DNA from 3 places in the Pseudarthrobacter phenanthrenivorans Sphe3 genome. Region 2 is predicted to be linked to each of the others. Evidence: riboswitches for the same ligand, from Rfam matches in the RefSeq annotation. Region 2 holds a riboswitch; each other region holds the start of a gene.

Region 1 (4,818 bases), 330 kb from region 2:
GCGGTGGCGAACCACATGCTCCGCGGCACCACAGTGGCGTTGCGTGCCACCGCCACGCCCAGCCGGCGGCCGTCAACAGCCTGGCCGTCAGCAGCCAGGTCACGCCCCGTGACCTCGCTGACGAGCATGGTGATGGATGCGCCCTCAGGCACGGTATGCCCGGTTCCGTTCAGGGTGATATTCATACTTTCTCCTTGATGTCAGGTCCGGTGGCGGCAACGCCACCCGGGCGGACTGCGCTGCGCGAAAGGCCGTCCGAAAAACGTGCGGGATCAAAAGGGACCCAGCGCGGGTCTCCCCTGCCGTCCAGCAACTCCCGGCAGATTGCGGCCGCGGCGGGGGCCAGCAGTACGCCATGGCGGAAAAAGCCGGTGGCGATGATGAGGCCTTCCACGTACTTCTGTTCTTCGTGCCCTGCAGGGCGGACCGCCAGCGGCACCCGCCCCAGCAGCGGGGCGTTGTCCGGAGTGCCGGACCTGGGACGTGCTGTGCATTCCAGCAGCTCGAGCTCCGCCACCGCGGGCACCAAAACCTGGGCGTCGCGGAGCAGCTGGTAAACACCCCCGGCGGAGACCGCCCCGGTGTTGGACCCGTTGCCCTGCCCGAGGGCATCCTCCCGCTGCGTGGCCCCGACCACCACAGTGCCATCCCGGCGCGGCACGATGTACACGGGGACACCACGGACAAGTCCCCTGACGGTGGAGGTAAGCAGGGGCCGGAGGTGTGCGGGCACTGCCAGGCGCAGGATGTCACCGTGCACGGGCCGCAAGGGCAGGCGCAGGTCCTCCGGCAGGCCGGCGAGTGCCGCCGCGTCCAGGCCATTGGCCACCACTGTCTCCCCGGCAAGGACAGTCCCGCCGCCGGCCAGCCGCGCGCCCGAAACTGCACCGTCCTGCCAGAACAGGCCCGCTGCCCTGTCCGGCACGGCATAGCCGTCCACGGCTCCGGCCACGAAGCTTCCGCCGCTCCCGGCTCCGCCCTCGTGCCGGGCCAGGGTACGGCGCAGGCAGGCCAGCAGTTGCCGCGGATCCACCTGATGGTCAGCAGGGGTATCCAGCGCGCAGGCAATGGCAGGGCTCAGCAGGGGCTCCCGCCGCCGGGCTTCACGGATGGTGAGGGGCTCCACCGTGAGTCCGTTGGCCTGCTGCACGGCCCGCAGGTCCAGCAGCGCCTGCCGGTCGGCGGAGTCGGCACCCACGGCGAGCGTCGGCGTCGTAAGGTATCCGGGATCCGACCCGGCAGCCGCGGCGAGGTCAGCGGCAAAAGCGGGCCAGCGGGCGGCAGCGTCGAGCATGAGCTCCAGGAGGTCTTCCTCCTGGTAGTGCAGTTCGCTGACGGGAGCAAGCATTCCTGCAGCAGCCCAGCTGGCCCCGGAGCCGGGGGCATCATCGATGACCACCACTGACCGCCCGGACCGCCTCACCTCCCAGGCGATGGAATGCCCGATGACTCCTCCGCCGATAACGGCAACATCGGCACGGATCACGGCCCCTGGCCCGGCTGGTTCATCGAAAGCACCAGGGTGCGGCGGTTCGCTCATGTGTCTCCTTCCCTACGCCGGTATTAGCCGGATCAGGTCAAGCGGTCGGCTCTGACGCCCTCTCAGCCCGGCGCTTTATGACAGCTGCCGCGGCTCCCGCAGTACGAGGCCAGTGTAGAGGAACTAGGCTGGCTCCCATGAATGTGTCCCCCTCCCCCGCCGCTTCCCATGTCCCCGGAACCGACGCCTTTATCAATGCCGAAGGCAGCGCAGGCCTGCAGGCAGCACGGTTGTACCTCTGCACGGATGCGCGGCGGGACCGCGGCGACTTCGAACAGTTCGTCGATGCCGCGTTCGCGGGCGGGGTGGACATCATCCAGTTGCGGGACAAGTCGATTGAGGCGGCAGAGGAACTGGAACTGCTGGCGTTGCTGAAGGAAGCGGCCGTCCGCCACGGCCGCTTGTGGGCCGTGAACGACCGTGCGGACATCGCCGTCCTTTCCGGTGCGCCGGTGTTCCACATTGGACAGAAGGACCTCCCCCTCAACGCGGCCAGAACGCTGCTCAACGGGAACGCCGCTATTGGCCTGTCCAGCCACAGCCCGGAGCAGGTGGACGCGGCCCTGGCAGCTGCTGCGGGGCCCGCAGCGCTGGACTACTTCTGCGTGGGACCCCTCTGGGCAACACCCACCAAGCCGGGCCGCGCCGCCGTCGGACTGGACCTGGTGAAGTACGCTGCCGCCGCAGCGGGCCGGCAGGAAGAGTCCGACGGCGGCGTCCCCTGGTTCGCGATCGGCGGGATTGACCACGGCAACGTGGAACAGGTGGTGGAGGCCGGCGCCAGCCGGATCGTGGTGGTCCGCGCCATCACCGAAGCCGACGAGCCCGCAGCGGCGGCAGCTTCACTCCTGGCTGCGCTGGACGCCGCCCGTCCGTGAGGCTGCAGCCGAAAACCAGCCCGTCCTCCGCGCCGTTTCATGCACGATCCGCACAATTGGGGCTACGCTGATTTTCGTGTCACATCATCGGCTGGCCCCCAATGTCCACGAGCACACGAACGCCCTTGAGGCGGCCCTGAGCGCGCTGCGGACCGAGCTTGAGCTGCCCGGCCCGTACCCTGCCGAGGCAGTGGAGGACGCGGAAGCCGCAGTCTCGGCTTTGCGGCTTCCGGCCTATGACCTGACGGCGGTGGAGTTCATCACGATCGATCCGGCGTCGTCCACCGACCTGGACCAGGCGCTTTTTATCGAACGCGACGGCGGGGGCTACCGGGTGCTGTATGCCATCGCTGACGTTCCCTCCTTTGTTGCACCCGGCGGACCGCTGGACGCCGAGACACGGCGCCGGGGACAGACGTTCTACACGCCGGACGGCCGCATCCCGCTGCATCCGGAAGTCATCAGCGAGGGGGCGGGAAGCCTCCTGCCCGGCCAGGACTGCTCCGCGTTCGTGTGGGACTTCCGCCTTGACGAGGGGGCCGAGGTGGCCGAGGTTGCCGTCAGGCGGGCGCGGATGCGGAGCCGGGCCAAGCTCAGCTACAAGGGGGCCCAGGCGGAGCTCGACGGCGGCAGCCCCTCCGACGTGCTGCACCTCCTGAGGGAAGTGGGGCTCAAGCGAGTGGAGCTGGAGCGCGCAAGGGAGGGCGCCAGCCTGAACATGCCGGACCAGGAGATAGTGCAGCTTCCCGACGGCGGCTACCGGATTGCCGCTGCCCCGCAGCTGCCGGTGGAGGACTGGAACGCCCAGATCTCGCTCATGACCGGCATGGCCGCAGCGCAGATGATGCTGGCCGGGAAAGTGGGCATACTGCGGACCATGCCCTCGCCGGATGAACGCTCCCTGAACCATTTCCGGCTGCAGACGGAGGCGCTGGGGCGGCCCTGGAACGGCGAAATGAGCTACGGCGAATACCTGCGGAGCCTGGATCCTACCGACCCGCGCCAGCTGGCCATCATGCATTCGGCAGGCATGCTGTTCCGCGGCGCCGCTTACACCGCCTTCGACGGGACAGTTCCGGAAGATGCGGTCCAGTCCGCGATCGGCGCGGCCTACGCGCACACGACGGCACCGCTGCGCCGGCTGGTGGACCGCTTCGTGCTGGTGACCTGCGAGGCACTGAGCAACGGCGGCGACGTACCGGGCTGGGTACGGGACGCGTTGCCGTCCTTACCCGAGATCATGGCCGGTTCCGACCAGCTGGCCTCCCGCATGGAGCGCATGGCCCTGGACACCGTGGAAGCGGCGCTGCTGATCAACCACATCGGACAGGAATTCGACGCGATCGTGATCTCCGGGTCCAAGCCGCAGAAGGAAAACGGAAACGGCGGCAACGGCAGGAACGGCAACGGGAAGGGCGGCAACGGGCGCAACGGCAACGGCAACGGCGGTTCCGGGATCATCCAGATTGCTGAACCCGCTGTCACTGCCCGGTGCGCGGGTGACCTGGAAGCCGGCACCAAAGTCCGGGTCCGCCTCATTTCCTCTGACATCGCCACCCGGGAAGTGCATTTCGAACTGAGCCCTCCGGCGTCCTGAACCAGGCCGGTTTTGCCACTTCTCCCGCGGGCACAAGCGGCCAAAGCCGGGATTCCGCCCCCTTGCGGCTAGACTGAAGAAGTAGAAACGGATGCCCGGTCGTTGATTTCCTTGATTTGAAACCAACAAGCCCGCCCCTACGCGATCTTGAGATACACCCGCTGGTCACCAGTGCCAGCATTTTAGATAGCCCGCGATCGGCTTCCACTGGAATTGCGTGCGCGCCCGAGCGTGCTCCGGAGCGGCCCCTGGCCGGCCCGTTGAGCAGGCAGCGCCATTGCCCAAATGAATAAGGAAACTCCCCCGTGAGTGAATTGCATACCCACCAGCTCTTGACCGATGACTCCGGCACCGAAACCATCGAGCCCGAAGAAACAATCATCTCGGACGAGAAGCCGCACGAGATCGAGGAGAAATCCTTCGCGGACTTCAACGTCCGCGCGGACATCGTGGAATCCCTGGCCGACGCCGGGATCACCCACCCCTTCCCCATCCAGGCCATGACCCTGCCCGTGGCCCTTTCCGGCCACGACATCATCGGCCAGGCCAAGACCGGCACCGGCAAGACCCTGGGCTTCGGCATCCCCGCCCTGCAGCGGGTGGTGGGCCGTGACGACGCGGGCTACGAGAAACTCGCAGTTCCCGGCGCGCCGCAGGCCCTGGTCATCGTCCCCACCCGTGAACTCGCGGTACAGGTGGCCAACGACCTGCAGACGGCCTCCCGCAAGAGGAACGCACGCATCGCCACCATCTACGGCGGCCGGGCCTACGAGCCCCAGGTGGAAGCCCTGAAGAATGGCGTG
Region 2 (4,818 bases):
AATGGCCAGCCGGACGGAACCTGAAGGGCCTTAAGCCCGGACTGCCGGTGGAACGCTGAGCTCCGGCAGGTAGACCCTTCCGCCGGCCGCGAGGAACTCCTCGCTCTTGCCCTGCATGCCGGCGGCGGCCTCCGCCAAGGCAGCCTGGGACTGGGCGGACCCGAATTCGTCCCGGATGTCCTGGCTGATCCTCATGGAACAGAACTTGGGCCCGCACATGGAGCAGAAGTGCGCGGTCTTTGCCGGTTCTGCCGGGAGCGTTTCGTCGTGGAACGCCTCTGCCGTGACCGGGTCCAGGGACAGCGCGAACTGGTCGCGCCACCGGAACTCAAACCGTGCCTTGGACAAGGCGTCGTCGCGCTCGTGCGCTGCCGGGTGCCCCTTGGCCAGGTCGGCTGCGTGCGCCGCGATCTTGTAGGTAATCACCCCGGTCTTGACGTCGTCCTTGTTCGGCAGCCCCAGATGCTCTTTGGGGGTGACGTAACACAACATCGCGGTCCCGTACCGCGCGATTTCGGTGGCGCCGATGGCTGAAGTGATGTGGTCGTAGCCGGGCGCCACGTCGGTGACAAGTGGACCGAGTGTATAAAAGGGCGCGCCCTTGCACAGCTCCTGCTGGCGCTCGACGTTTTCCCGCACCAGGTGGAACGGAATGTGGCCTGGGCCTTCCACCATCACCTGGACGTCGTACTCCCAGGCGCGCTGCGTGAGTTCAGCCAGGGTGTCCAGTTCGGCGAACTGCGCCGCATCGTTGGCGTCCGCCGTCGCCCCGGGCCGCAGGCCGTCGCCCAGGGAAAACGCGACGTCGTACCGTGCGAAAATTTCGCAGAGCTCGTCAAAGTGGGTGTAGAGGAAGTTCTCCTGGTGGTGCGCCAGGCACCAGCCGGCCATGATGGAACCGCCGCGGGACACTATGCCCGTGACCCGGTTGGCCGTCAGGGGAACGTACCTGAGCAGGACCCCGGCGTGGATGGTCATATAGTCCACCCCCTGCTCGCACTGCTCAATCACGGTGTCGCGGAAGATTTCCCACGTCAGGGCATTCGCTTCGCCGTTCACCTTTTCCAGGGCCTGGTAGATCGGGACGGTCCCGATCGGTACCGGAGAGTTTCTGATGATCCATTCCCGTGTGGTGTGGATGTCATCTCCGGTGGAAAGGTCCATGACAGTGTCCGCGCCCCACTGGGTTGCCCACTGCAGCTTGTCCACTTCTTCGGCGATCGAACTGGTGACAGCGGAGTTGCCGATGTTGGCGTTGATCTTCACCAGGAACGCCTTGCCGATGATCATGGGCTCGGACTCAGGATGGTTGATGTTGCTGGGGATGATGGCCCGGCCGGCGGCCACTTCGCTGCGGACCAGTTCAACATCGCAGTTCTCCCGCAACGCCACGAACCGCATTTCCGGCGTGATCACGCCCTGCCGTGCGTAGTGCATCTGCGTCACCGTCCGGCCCCCGACGGCGCGGCGGGGCACCGGGCGCGCTCCCTTCCACTCAGCGCTGGCGGCACCGCGGCGGACAGCCGAGCGGCCGTCGTCGAGGAGGTTCCGCTCCCGGCCGCCATACGTTTCCGTGTCACCGCGCCCCAGTATCCAATTCGACCGGAACGGCTCCAGGCCGCGCACGGGGTCGCTGCCCGGCCCGGCGGTCCGGTAGGTCCGGAACGGCTCGTTCGCCAGGCCGTTAGGGGAAGCCTCCAGCGCGATTTCTGTTATTGGAACCCGGATGCCGGAATCGGGGTCTTCAAGGTAGGCGAGCGAGTGCGATTTCAGGGAATGGGTCACCGGGGTGTGGCTGCCGGGCGAAGCCGGCTGCTGGTTCTTTTGGGCAGGGGACAGCGGTTCATTTGGTGTACTCAAGGAATACTCACTTCCTTCGCCGGCATTACCCGGACAGGTTCGACGGTCGCAGGCTGCGTCAGCCCGATCTCAGCCCCTGCAGGGGCACCCGTGTGGTCACCAAGAAGCTACCACAGCCCCCGAATCCTTCGTTGTCACATCGCCGGTGCTAGCCTGTCCGGGCGAGAAAGAGGCAGGTTCATGGCAGAAATCATCCAGTTCACGGGGCCCGTCCTGACGGGACCCGACCGTGAGGAGCGCGGACTGTGGTCCGTCGATGGGAGGCTGACCTTCCGGCGCCCGGCGGAGGTGCCGGACAGCATCCTGGCGGGCTGGGTGCTGCCGGGTTTCGTGGATGCCCATTGCCATATAGGGCTGGGTCCGGGAGGAGCGGTGCACGATGCGGCCGCCGAGGAACAGGCCCGGACCGACCTTCTGGCAGGCACCCTGCTGGTCCGGGACGCCGGCTCTCCCGCAAATACCCGATGGCTGCAGGGGAGGGCTGACGTCCCGCTGCTGATCCGCGCCGGCCGCCATGTTGCCCGGACACGGCGGTACCTGCGTGGCTTCGCAGAAGAGGTTGAACCGGAGGGACTCGTTGAAGCCGTCCGGAAGCAGGCACGGGACGGTGACGGCTGGGTCAAACTCGTGGGGGACTGGATTGACCGGGGCGCCGGTGACCTGGCGCCATCGTTTCCCGCCGCCGTCGTCCGTGATGCTGTGCAGGCCGCCCACGATGAGGGCGCACGCGTTACGGCCCACTGCTTCGCGGAGGAGACGCTCGACGACATGCTGGACGCCGGCATCGACTGCGTCGAGCACGCCACGGGGCTCCTGCCGAGGCACCTTCCCCGGTTCGTGGAGCAACAGGTGCCCATTGTGCCCACCCTGGTCAACATCGCCACCTTCCCGGACATTGCGGCACAGGCCGATCCAAAGTTCCCCGTGTACGCGGCGCATATGCGTTCATTGTGGGAATGCCGGGAGGAGCGTGTGCTGGAGGCGTATGAAGCAGGGGTGCGGATCTACGCCGGAACCGATGCCGGCAGCGTCATCAGGCATGGCAGGATCGCCGACGAAATCCTGGCCCTTCATGCCGCGGGACTGCCCATGCCGGCTGCCCTCAATGCTGCCTGCTGGGACGCGCGGAAGTGGCTGGGTGCCGAGGCCATCGGCGAGGGGGCGCGGGCAGACGTCGTCCTGTGCCGGGAGGACCCGCGGACGACGCCGGGGACCATAAGGGACCTGGCACATGTAGTGCTGGGAGGACGGATCGTGGGATGACCCGTCGTCCTGGGGGCAACCGGAACCAGCACTTGGAATAAATTGAAGCTTCAAGTAATTTTAATAGTGACAGGCCCGCAACCCGAGGGCCCCAGCACCGGGAGTTTCCAATGACCGCAGAAGCCACAAACCAGGATCTTCTACCTGCCGATCTCGCCATGGGCACCGTGATGCTCAAGGTGGGCGACATGAAGGTCATGACGGACTACTACCAGCGCGCCCTGGGCCTGGAGGTCGTGGCGGAGCAGGACGGCGGGCTTTATCTTGGCCGGCTGCAGAAGCCGCTGGTGCACCTGGCACCCGCTCCGGGCCTGAACCTTCCGGGCAGGGGAGAGGCCGGCCTCTTCCATACTGCGCTGCTGTTCGAGAACCAGGCGGACCTGGCCGCCACCATCGCCACCGCCGCCCGGTTTGAGCCCCGCTCCTTCACCGGCAGCGCAGACCACCTGGTCAGCGAGGCCTTCTACTTCACTGACCCGGAAGGCAACGGGATCGAGCTCTACTGGGACCGCCCCCGCAGCAACTGGTCCTGGAACGGCACTGACGTGGTGATGGACAGCCTGGCGCTTCCGCCGCAGCGCTACCTGGAGCAGCACCTCACGGAGGAGTCGCTGGAGCGCCAGCGTGGAACCGTGGCGGGCGTGGGGCACGTGCACCTGCAGGTGGGTGACGTCCAGACGGCCCGCGACTTCTACGTGGGTACGCTGGGCTTCGAAAAGACTGCCGGCTGGCACGGGCAGGCCTTGTTCGTCTCGGCTGGCCGGTACCACCACCACATGGCCATGAATGTCTGGAACAGCCGCGGCGCCGGCCCGCGGAAGGACACGCTTGGCTTGGGGGAGGTCCTCATTGAAGTGCCGTCAGGGGACGACGTCGGCGCTCTTGCCGACCGCCTCAAGGTCGCCGGCGTGCCCGCCCACCATACGGGTGCAGAACTCCGGTTCGAGGATCCGTGGCGCAACAGGATCCGGGTCGCCGTCCGCTGACAGCGGCGTTTCGTGCACCGGCCTGGCGGTCGCATGGGCAGGTGCCGCCGGGCCAACGCCCGGCGGTACCTGTACTAGGCTGAAACCGAACTGCCGGGCGGCGCGCGCTGCGTCCCGGCGCGCCGCACCGTCAACGGAATGAGGGCACTTCCCATGGGCTTCACCGAAATCTTCCTCGCCACCCATGACGCCGCACTTAAGCGTGCAGGCATCCTTGACCAGGCAGGCAACGCCCCCGACGGCGAGGCCGTCCGGATCCCTGGGATCACTGACTTCGAAGTCGAGCAACTGGGGGACCTCGCCGGCACCGCAGTCCACGCCGGCGGTGCAGATTATGAACTGACCATGGTGGACGTGGCCAGCGATTCGCTGCTGGCCGTTCCGCCCGCCATGGTGCGCGCTTTGGCCGACCTGCTGTGCTACGAAACCGAGGGGGAGGGCAACGTCCTGGATGATGTTGCCGAGCAATGGGCAGCCCAGGAGGACATGCCGTTCGACGCCGCCCAGGCACGGACCTACGTCCAGAAAGTGGCTGAACTTGCCGTTGGAATTGACGACTCCGAACGCACCGGACTTTACGTCTGGACCGTCTGAGCCCTTCCCGGCCGCCCCTTCGCCGTGCTGCCGGGGTGCCAAGTCGAAATCCCGACGCTGATCTGGCACAATAAACAGGTACTCGATCTGCGTGGCCCCTCTCTCCGCGTCCGGA
Region 3 (4,818 bases), 1.5 Mb from region 2:
GTCAGCCTGGATTTCCACGAGCGCCGCCTTGGCCCGTCCGGACAGGCGGGGGATGGCGAAGGTGTGGGGGTCCGCTTCCTTGAGCTGGTAGATGGACTTGTGGACCAGGAATTCCTTGAGCTGGTCCAGGGTTGCCTTTTTCGCCACATAGCGGGAAAGGCTGGGACCGCTGTCCTGCGCCGCGAGGCCGAACAGGACGGCCGCCACGGCGTCGCTGGTGGGGACCATGTCCGCGGGAAGCTCCAGCTCACCGGCCGCCTCATGGGCGGCTTGCCTGAGGGCGGCTTCGAAGGGCTTTTCCAGTGAATGCCGCAGCTGGATCAGTCCCGGCGCCCACTCCCACTCATCACTGACGCCCTCGAGCCCGGAGTAGTGGAGTTCGTAGAGGCAAAACAGCGTGAGTTGCAGGTCATCGTCCTCGATGATGTCTATCTCGGCCGCCAGGCGGGCGGCCGCCATCCGGTGCAGCCCGTCCAGGCCTTCCGTGTCCGCGCCCGGGGCGCCGGCGAGGACGCTGAACAAGGCCGTGCTGATGGGTCCACGCGGTCCGGGGATTCTCATGATGCTCCTTCAGATCTGGTGCTGGCGCTGGTGCTGGCGTTGCTGCCGTTGTTGGTGCTCGCGTTGGTGGCAGGGCCCCTTGCCAGCATGACGGCCAGGGCGATCATGGCCAGGCCCAGGACCAGGTGCAGCCAGTTGTCGGCGTTGTTTGCCGGGACGAAGTTTGCCGGCGTGGTGTCGCCTACCAGCAGGCCGTACAGCCACAGGACGAGGTAGATCACTCCGCCATAGACGAGGTAGCTCCTGGCTTGCGCGTGGGTGCGCGCCATCAGGACGCCTGCCACACCGAAGAGCAGGTGCACGATGTTGTGAAGTGCTGAAACCTGGAAAATCCCCAGCAGGAGCGCTCCGGATCCATGGCCGGCAAGGCCCAGGGAACCATAGTTGGCGGTGACGCCCGGGACGAAGCCGAGGACGCCAGCCAGGCAGAACACGGCGGCGGTGCCCAAAGCAGCTCTCTGCAGGCCTGTGCGGGCGCCTGTCAGGCGGGTGCTGGCTGCCATGTCCTGTACTCCTCATAAGCCGGGAGACAACATAGTAAGCATGATTACTATGTAAATGCTAAGCAGCCTTTGTATTTCCTCTGGCGGCGGATCAGCCCGCCGCGCTGTTCCACGTGTAGGGGTTCGCGTCGTCCCCGCCCCGGCGGCCGTGGTCATAGCCCTGCTGCCAGGAATTTCCGACGGCGGACACCAGCTCCGCCAGCAGCGGATAGTAAGGGTGGTCCGGGCCGATGAAAATCATCTCATCCGAGGCTTTGTCCAGCGCCGCCCGGACCTGGTTTTCGCCGGCCGGTCCGGTCACAACCCGTCTCCGGACCGCACTCCCTGAAGGACCTCCCGCAACGCCTCCACCACCAGATCATGGTCCTGGACCTGCGGAAGCCCGGAAACTGTGACGGTGGCTACCGCACCCACGCCAGTCACATAGACGGGAAACGACCCGCCATGGGCGGCATAGCGGCGTTCGTCGAACCAGCCCTGATCCTCGATTCGTCCGCCCCCGAGCCGGCCGCGCAGTCCCACCAGCAGCGAGGGCACCTCGTACCGGGCGGCAGTGCGCTGCTTGGCGCGGATCCAGTGGTCGTTGTCCGGTGTGGCGCCAGGCAGGGCCACGTGGAAGAGGACCTGCCTGCCCTTGGTGATGTCGATGGCGATGGGCAGGTCCCGTTCCTTGCCCAGTTCCACCAGGAGCAGGCCCAGGTTCAGGGAATCATCCGGAGAAAACCCGGGAAACTGCAGTTCCCGGACTTCCGCCTCGATCCGGGCGATCAATGCTTCCAGCGATCCCTCGGGCTGGGCGGCGTCGGAGTCCGGATCGTACTCGGTCACATGGGGCGGAGTGGCAGTCATGGGCCACAATCTACCCCTCCTGCGGTGTAAACTGGACCACGCCCACCAGGGCGATTATTTACACACAGAATCATTCAACGACAGGGGAGCGCCGCCGTCGGACTGGCCATGCCAGGCACCGCAGGTGGGCGCTGAGAGTGCGGACAGCCGCAGACCCTCGAACCTGATCCGGTTAGTACCGGCGCAAGGGAGTCGAGTTCTCGAAGTGCGCGCGCATCGGCAGCAGTGCCGGCAGCCGCGTCCACTTTCCCCTCCTGTTCCTCAGGAGGATCGCATGGCAACAACAGCAGTGAAGAAGAGCACGGCCAAGTCCTGGCGCGTGGTGGACATCGTGGTGGCGGCCCTTATCGCCATTGCCGGCGGCGTTATTTTCTGGGCGTGGTCCCAGGGTGCGGCCGCAGTCTCGGCGCCCATGAATGCCGTCTACCCCGCCCCTCACGGGCCTCATCGCCGGCGGCTGGATGATTCCGGCGGTACTAGGCATGCTCATCATTCGCAAGCCCGGCGCCGCGCTGTTCTGCGAGACCGTTGCAGCCACCGGTGAGCTGCTCATGGGCTCCCAGTACGGCGCCTCCGTACTGTTCTCCGGCTTTGTCCAGGGCCTGGGAGCGGAGATCGTTTTCGCGATCTTCGTGTACCGGAAGTTCAACCTGCCCGTTTCCCTGTTGGCAGGCGCTGCGGCGGGCCTCTTCTGCGGCCTGAACGACTCCTTCGCTCCGTGGGGCTGGAACATCGCGTACTCAGGCGGCGACAAGCTGGCGTACATCATCTTCACCATGATTTCCGGCGCGATCATCGCGGGCGCCCTGTCCTGGCTCGCCACCCGCGGGCTGGCGAAGACCGGCGTCCTGAGCTCCTTTGCCTCACGAAAGGCAGCAACGGAGCCCGTCTTCTCCTGATGGCTGCACCTACCCGCCATGACGCTCCGGCGGCAGTGCGTCCGGCGGCCGTCAGCGCCCGCGGCTGGGGCTGGCGGCATGCCGGGCGGTCCACGCCCGCGGTGCAGGCCCTTGAGCTGGACATCCTGCCGGGGGAGCGCGTCCTCCTGCTGGGGCCATCGGGCGCCGGCAAGTCCACCCTCCTCCATGCCTTGGCAGGGGTGCTGGGCGATGCGGACGACGACGGCGGGGCCGGCGACTCCGACGAATCCGGCTCGCTGCTGGTTGACGGGGCGTCCCCGCGCGAACAGCGTGGCCGCGCCGGCCTCATGCAGCAGGACCCGGAGACCCAGGTGGTCCTCTCCCGGGTAGGCGACGACGTCGCTTTCGGTGCGGAGAACCTTGCCGTGCCCCGCGACGCCATCTGGGCCCGCGTGCATGAAGCATTGGACGACGTCGGCCTGTCCCACCTGCCGCTGGACCATCCGACGTCGGCACTGTCCGGCGGGCAGAAGCAGCGCCTCGCGCTGGCAGGCATCCTCGCCATGCGCCCGGGGCTGATCCTGCTGGACGAGCCTACTGCCAATCTCGATCCCGCTGGGGTCCTGGAGGTGCGTGACGCGGTGGCGCGGTGCCTGGACAAGACCGGGGCCACCCTGGTGGTGGTGGAACACCGCGTGTCCGTATGGAAGGACCTGGTGGACCGCATCGTGGTGCTTCAGCCGGGCAGCGCCACTGAGGAAGCGGTGCTGCTCGACGGCCCGCCGGACCAGGTGCTGGCGGATGCGCGCAGCATGCTGATTGCCGCCGGTGTCTGGGTGCCCGGCTATGTCCCGGACACCAGGCCGCGCGGGCAGGAACCCGCCGCCGGTGCAGGCAGCCTGCTGCTCGCCGCCGAGAATCTGGCCGTGTCCCGCGAAAGAGCACGCCGCACCGGCTTCCGGAAGATACCTCCGGTGCCCGTGCAGGAAGGTATCTCAGCGCAGGTGCGTGCCGGACAGGCGCTGGCAATCACGGGTCCCAACGGAGCCGGGAAGTCAACGTTTGCCCTGACCCTGGCCGGACTCCTCGAGCCGGCCGCGGGGAAGGTTTCCGCCACCCTGGACCTCAGCCGCGGCGCCGGAATAGACCCGTACAAGTGGAAAGCCGAGGTGCTCATTGAGCGGATCGGCACGGTGTTCCAGGAACCCGAGCACCAGTTCGTCACGGGCAATGTGCTTGACGAGCTGCGTTTCGGGCCGCGGCACCTGGGCCATGGCGGGGAGCGCGTGGACGAGCTGCTGGAGCGGCTGCGGCTTGCCCACCTCGTGGACGCCAACCCTTACACGCTCTCGGGCGGGGAGAAGCGGCGGCTTTCCGTGGCCACCGTCCTGGCCGCCCACCCCCAGGTGCTGGTCCTGGACGAGCCCACGTTCGGCCAGGATGCCAACACGTGGGCGGAGCTGGCGTCGTTCCTGTCCGAGCTGTTGGACGCCGGCACGGCCGTGGTGTCCGTGACGCACGACGCCGAATTCACGGCCGCGCTGGGCGGGACGGAACTGCGGATGGCCGCGGCGGGACAGGTGCAGCCATGAGGTGGGAGGCATCGTGAGGCAGGAGCTCAACCTGCGCGGAAACCAGGCGCTGCTTGCCCGGGCCAACCCCCTGAGCAAGTTTGCCGCCGTCTTCCTCATAACTGCGGTGCTGGCGCTGTCCATCGATTGGGTGTCCGCGTCCGTTGCGCTCGCCTTTGAGTTCCTGCTCTTCCCACTGGCCGGACTCACCCTGACGCTGCTGTGGCAGCGCGGCTGGCCGCTCATCCTGGCGGCCGCGGTAGGGGGCTGGAGCACCTCCATCCTGGCGCCGGACAGCGGCAGGACGCTGATCGACGTCGGCATCTGGACCATGAGTGAAGGTTCGCTGGAGTTGGGGATCGGTTTCATGCTGCGCGGACTGGCGATTGCGCTGCCTGCCGTGCTGCTGATGAGCTGTACGGATCCCACGGACCTGGCCGATGCGCTGGCGCAGAAGGCGCGGCTGCCGCACCG

What was found. Region 2 has a riboswitch for thiamine pyrophosphate ahead of thiC (phosphomethylpyrimidine synthase ThiC). Riboswitches for the same ligand answer to the same signal wherever they lie in the genome.
Region 1: another riboswitch for thiamine pyrophosphate. It lies ahead of ASPHE3_RS13040 (FAD-dependent oxidoreductase); the one in region 2 lies ahead of thiC (phosphomethylpyrimidine synthase ThiC).
Region 3: another riboswitch for thiamine pyrophosphate. It lies ahead of ASPHE3_RS18330 (ECF transporter S component); the one in region 2 lies ahead of thiC (phosphomethylpyrimidine synthase ThiC).

The regions. Positions count from the first base shown of each region.
Region 1 covers NC_015145.1:2,821,614-2,826,431, forward strand. The annotation lists gene thiS (sulfur carrier protein ThiS) at 1-185, opposite strand, end outside; gene ASPHE3_RS13040 (FAD-dependent oxidoreductase) at 182-1,540, opposite strand; TPP riboswitch at 1,533-1,650, opposite strand; gene thiE (thiamine phosphate synthase) at 1,678-2,418, shown strand; gene ASPHE3_RS13050 (RNB domain-containing ribonuclease) at 2,495-4,015, shown strand; gene ASPHE3_RS13055 (DEAD/DEAH box helicase) at 4,321-4,818, shown strand, end outside.
Region 2 covers NC_015145.1:2,492,143-2,496,960, reverse strand. The annotation lists gene thiC (phosphomethylpyrimidine synthase ThiC) at 31-1,860, opposite strand; TPP riboswitch at 1,855-1,962, opposite strand; gene ASPHE3_RS11620 (amidohydrolase family protein) at 2,041-3,123, shown strand; gene ASPHE3_RS11615 (VOC family protein) at 3,234-4,109, shown strand; gene ASPHE3_RS11610 (hypothetical protein) at 4,263-4,703, shown strand.
Region 3 covers NC_015145.1:3,945,754-3,950,571, reverse strand. The annotation lists gene ASPHE3_RS18350 (iron-containing redox enzyme family protein) at 1-561, opposite strand, end outside; gene ASPHE3_RS18345 (DUF4383 domain-containing protein) at 558-1,064, opposite strand; gene ASPHE3_RS18340 (hypothetical protein) at 1,156-1,365, opposite strand; gene ASPHE3_RS18335 (heme-degrading domain-containing protein) at 1,362-1,913, opposite strand; TPP riboswitch at 1,986-2,121, shown strand; partial or broken gene ASPHE3_RS18330 (ECF transporter S component) at 2,188-2,812, shown strand; gene ASPHE3_RS18325 (ABC transporter ATP-binding protein) at 2,812-4,365, shown strand; gene ASPHE3_RS18320 (energy-coupling factor transporter transmembrane component T family protein) at 4,379-4,818, shown strand, end outside.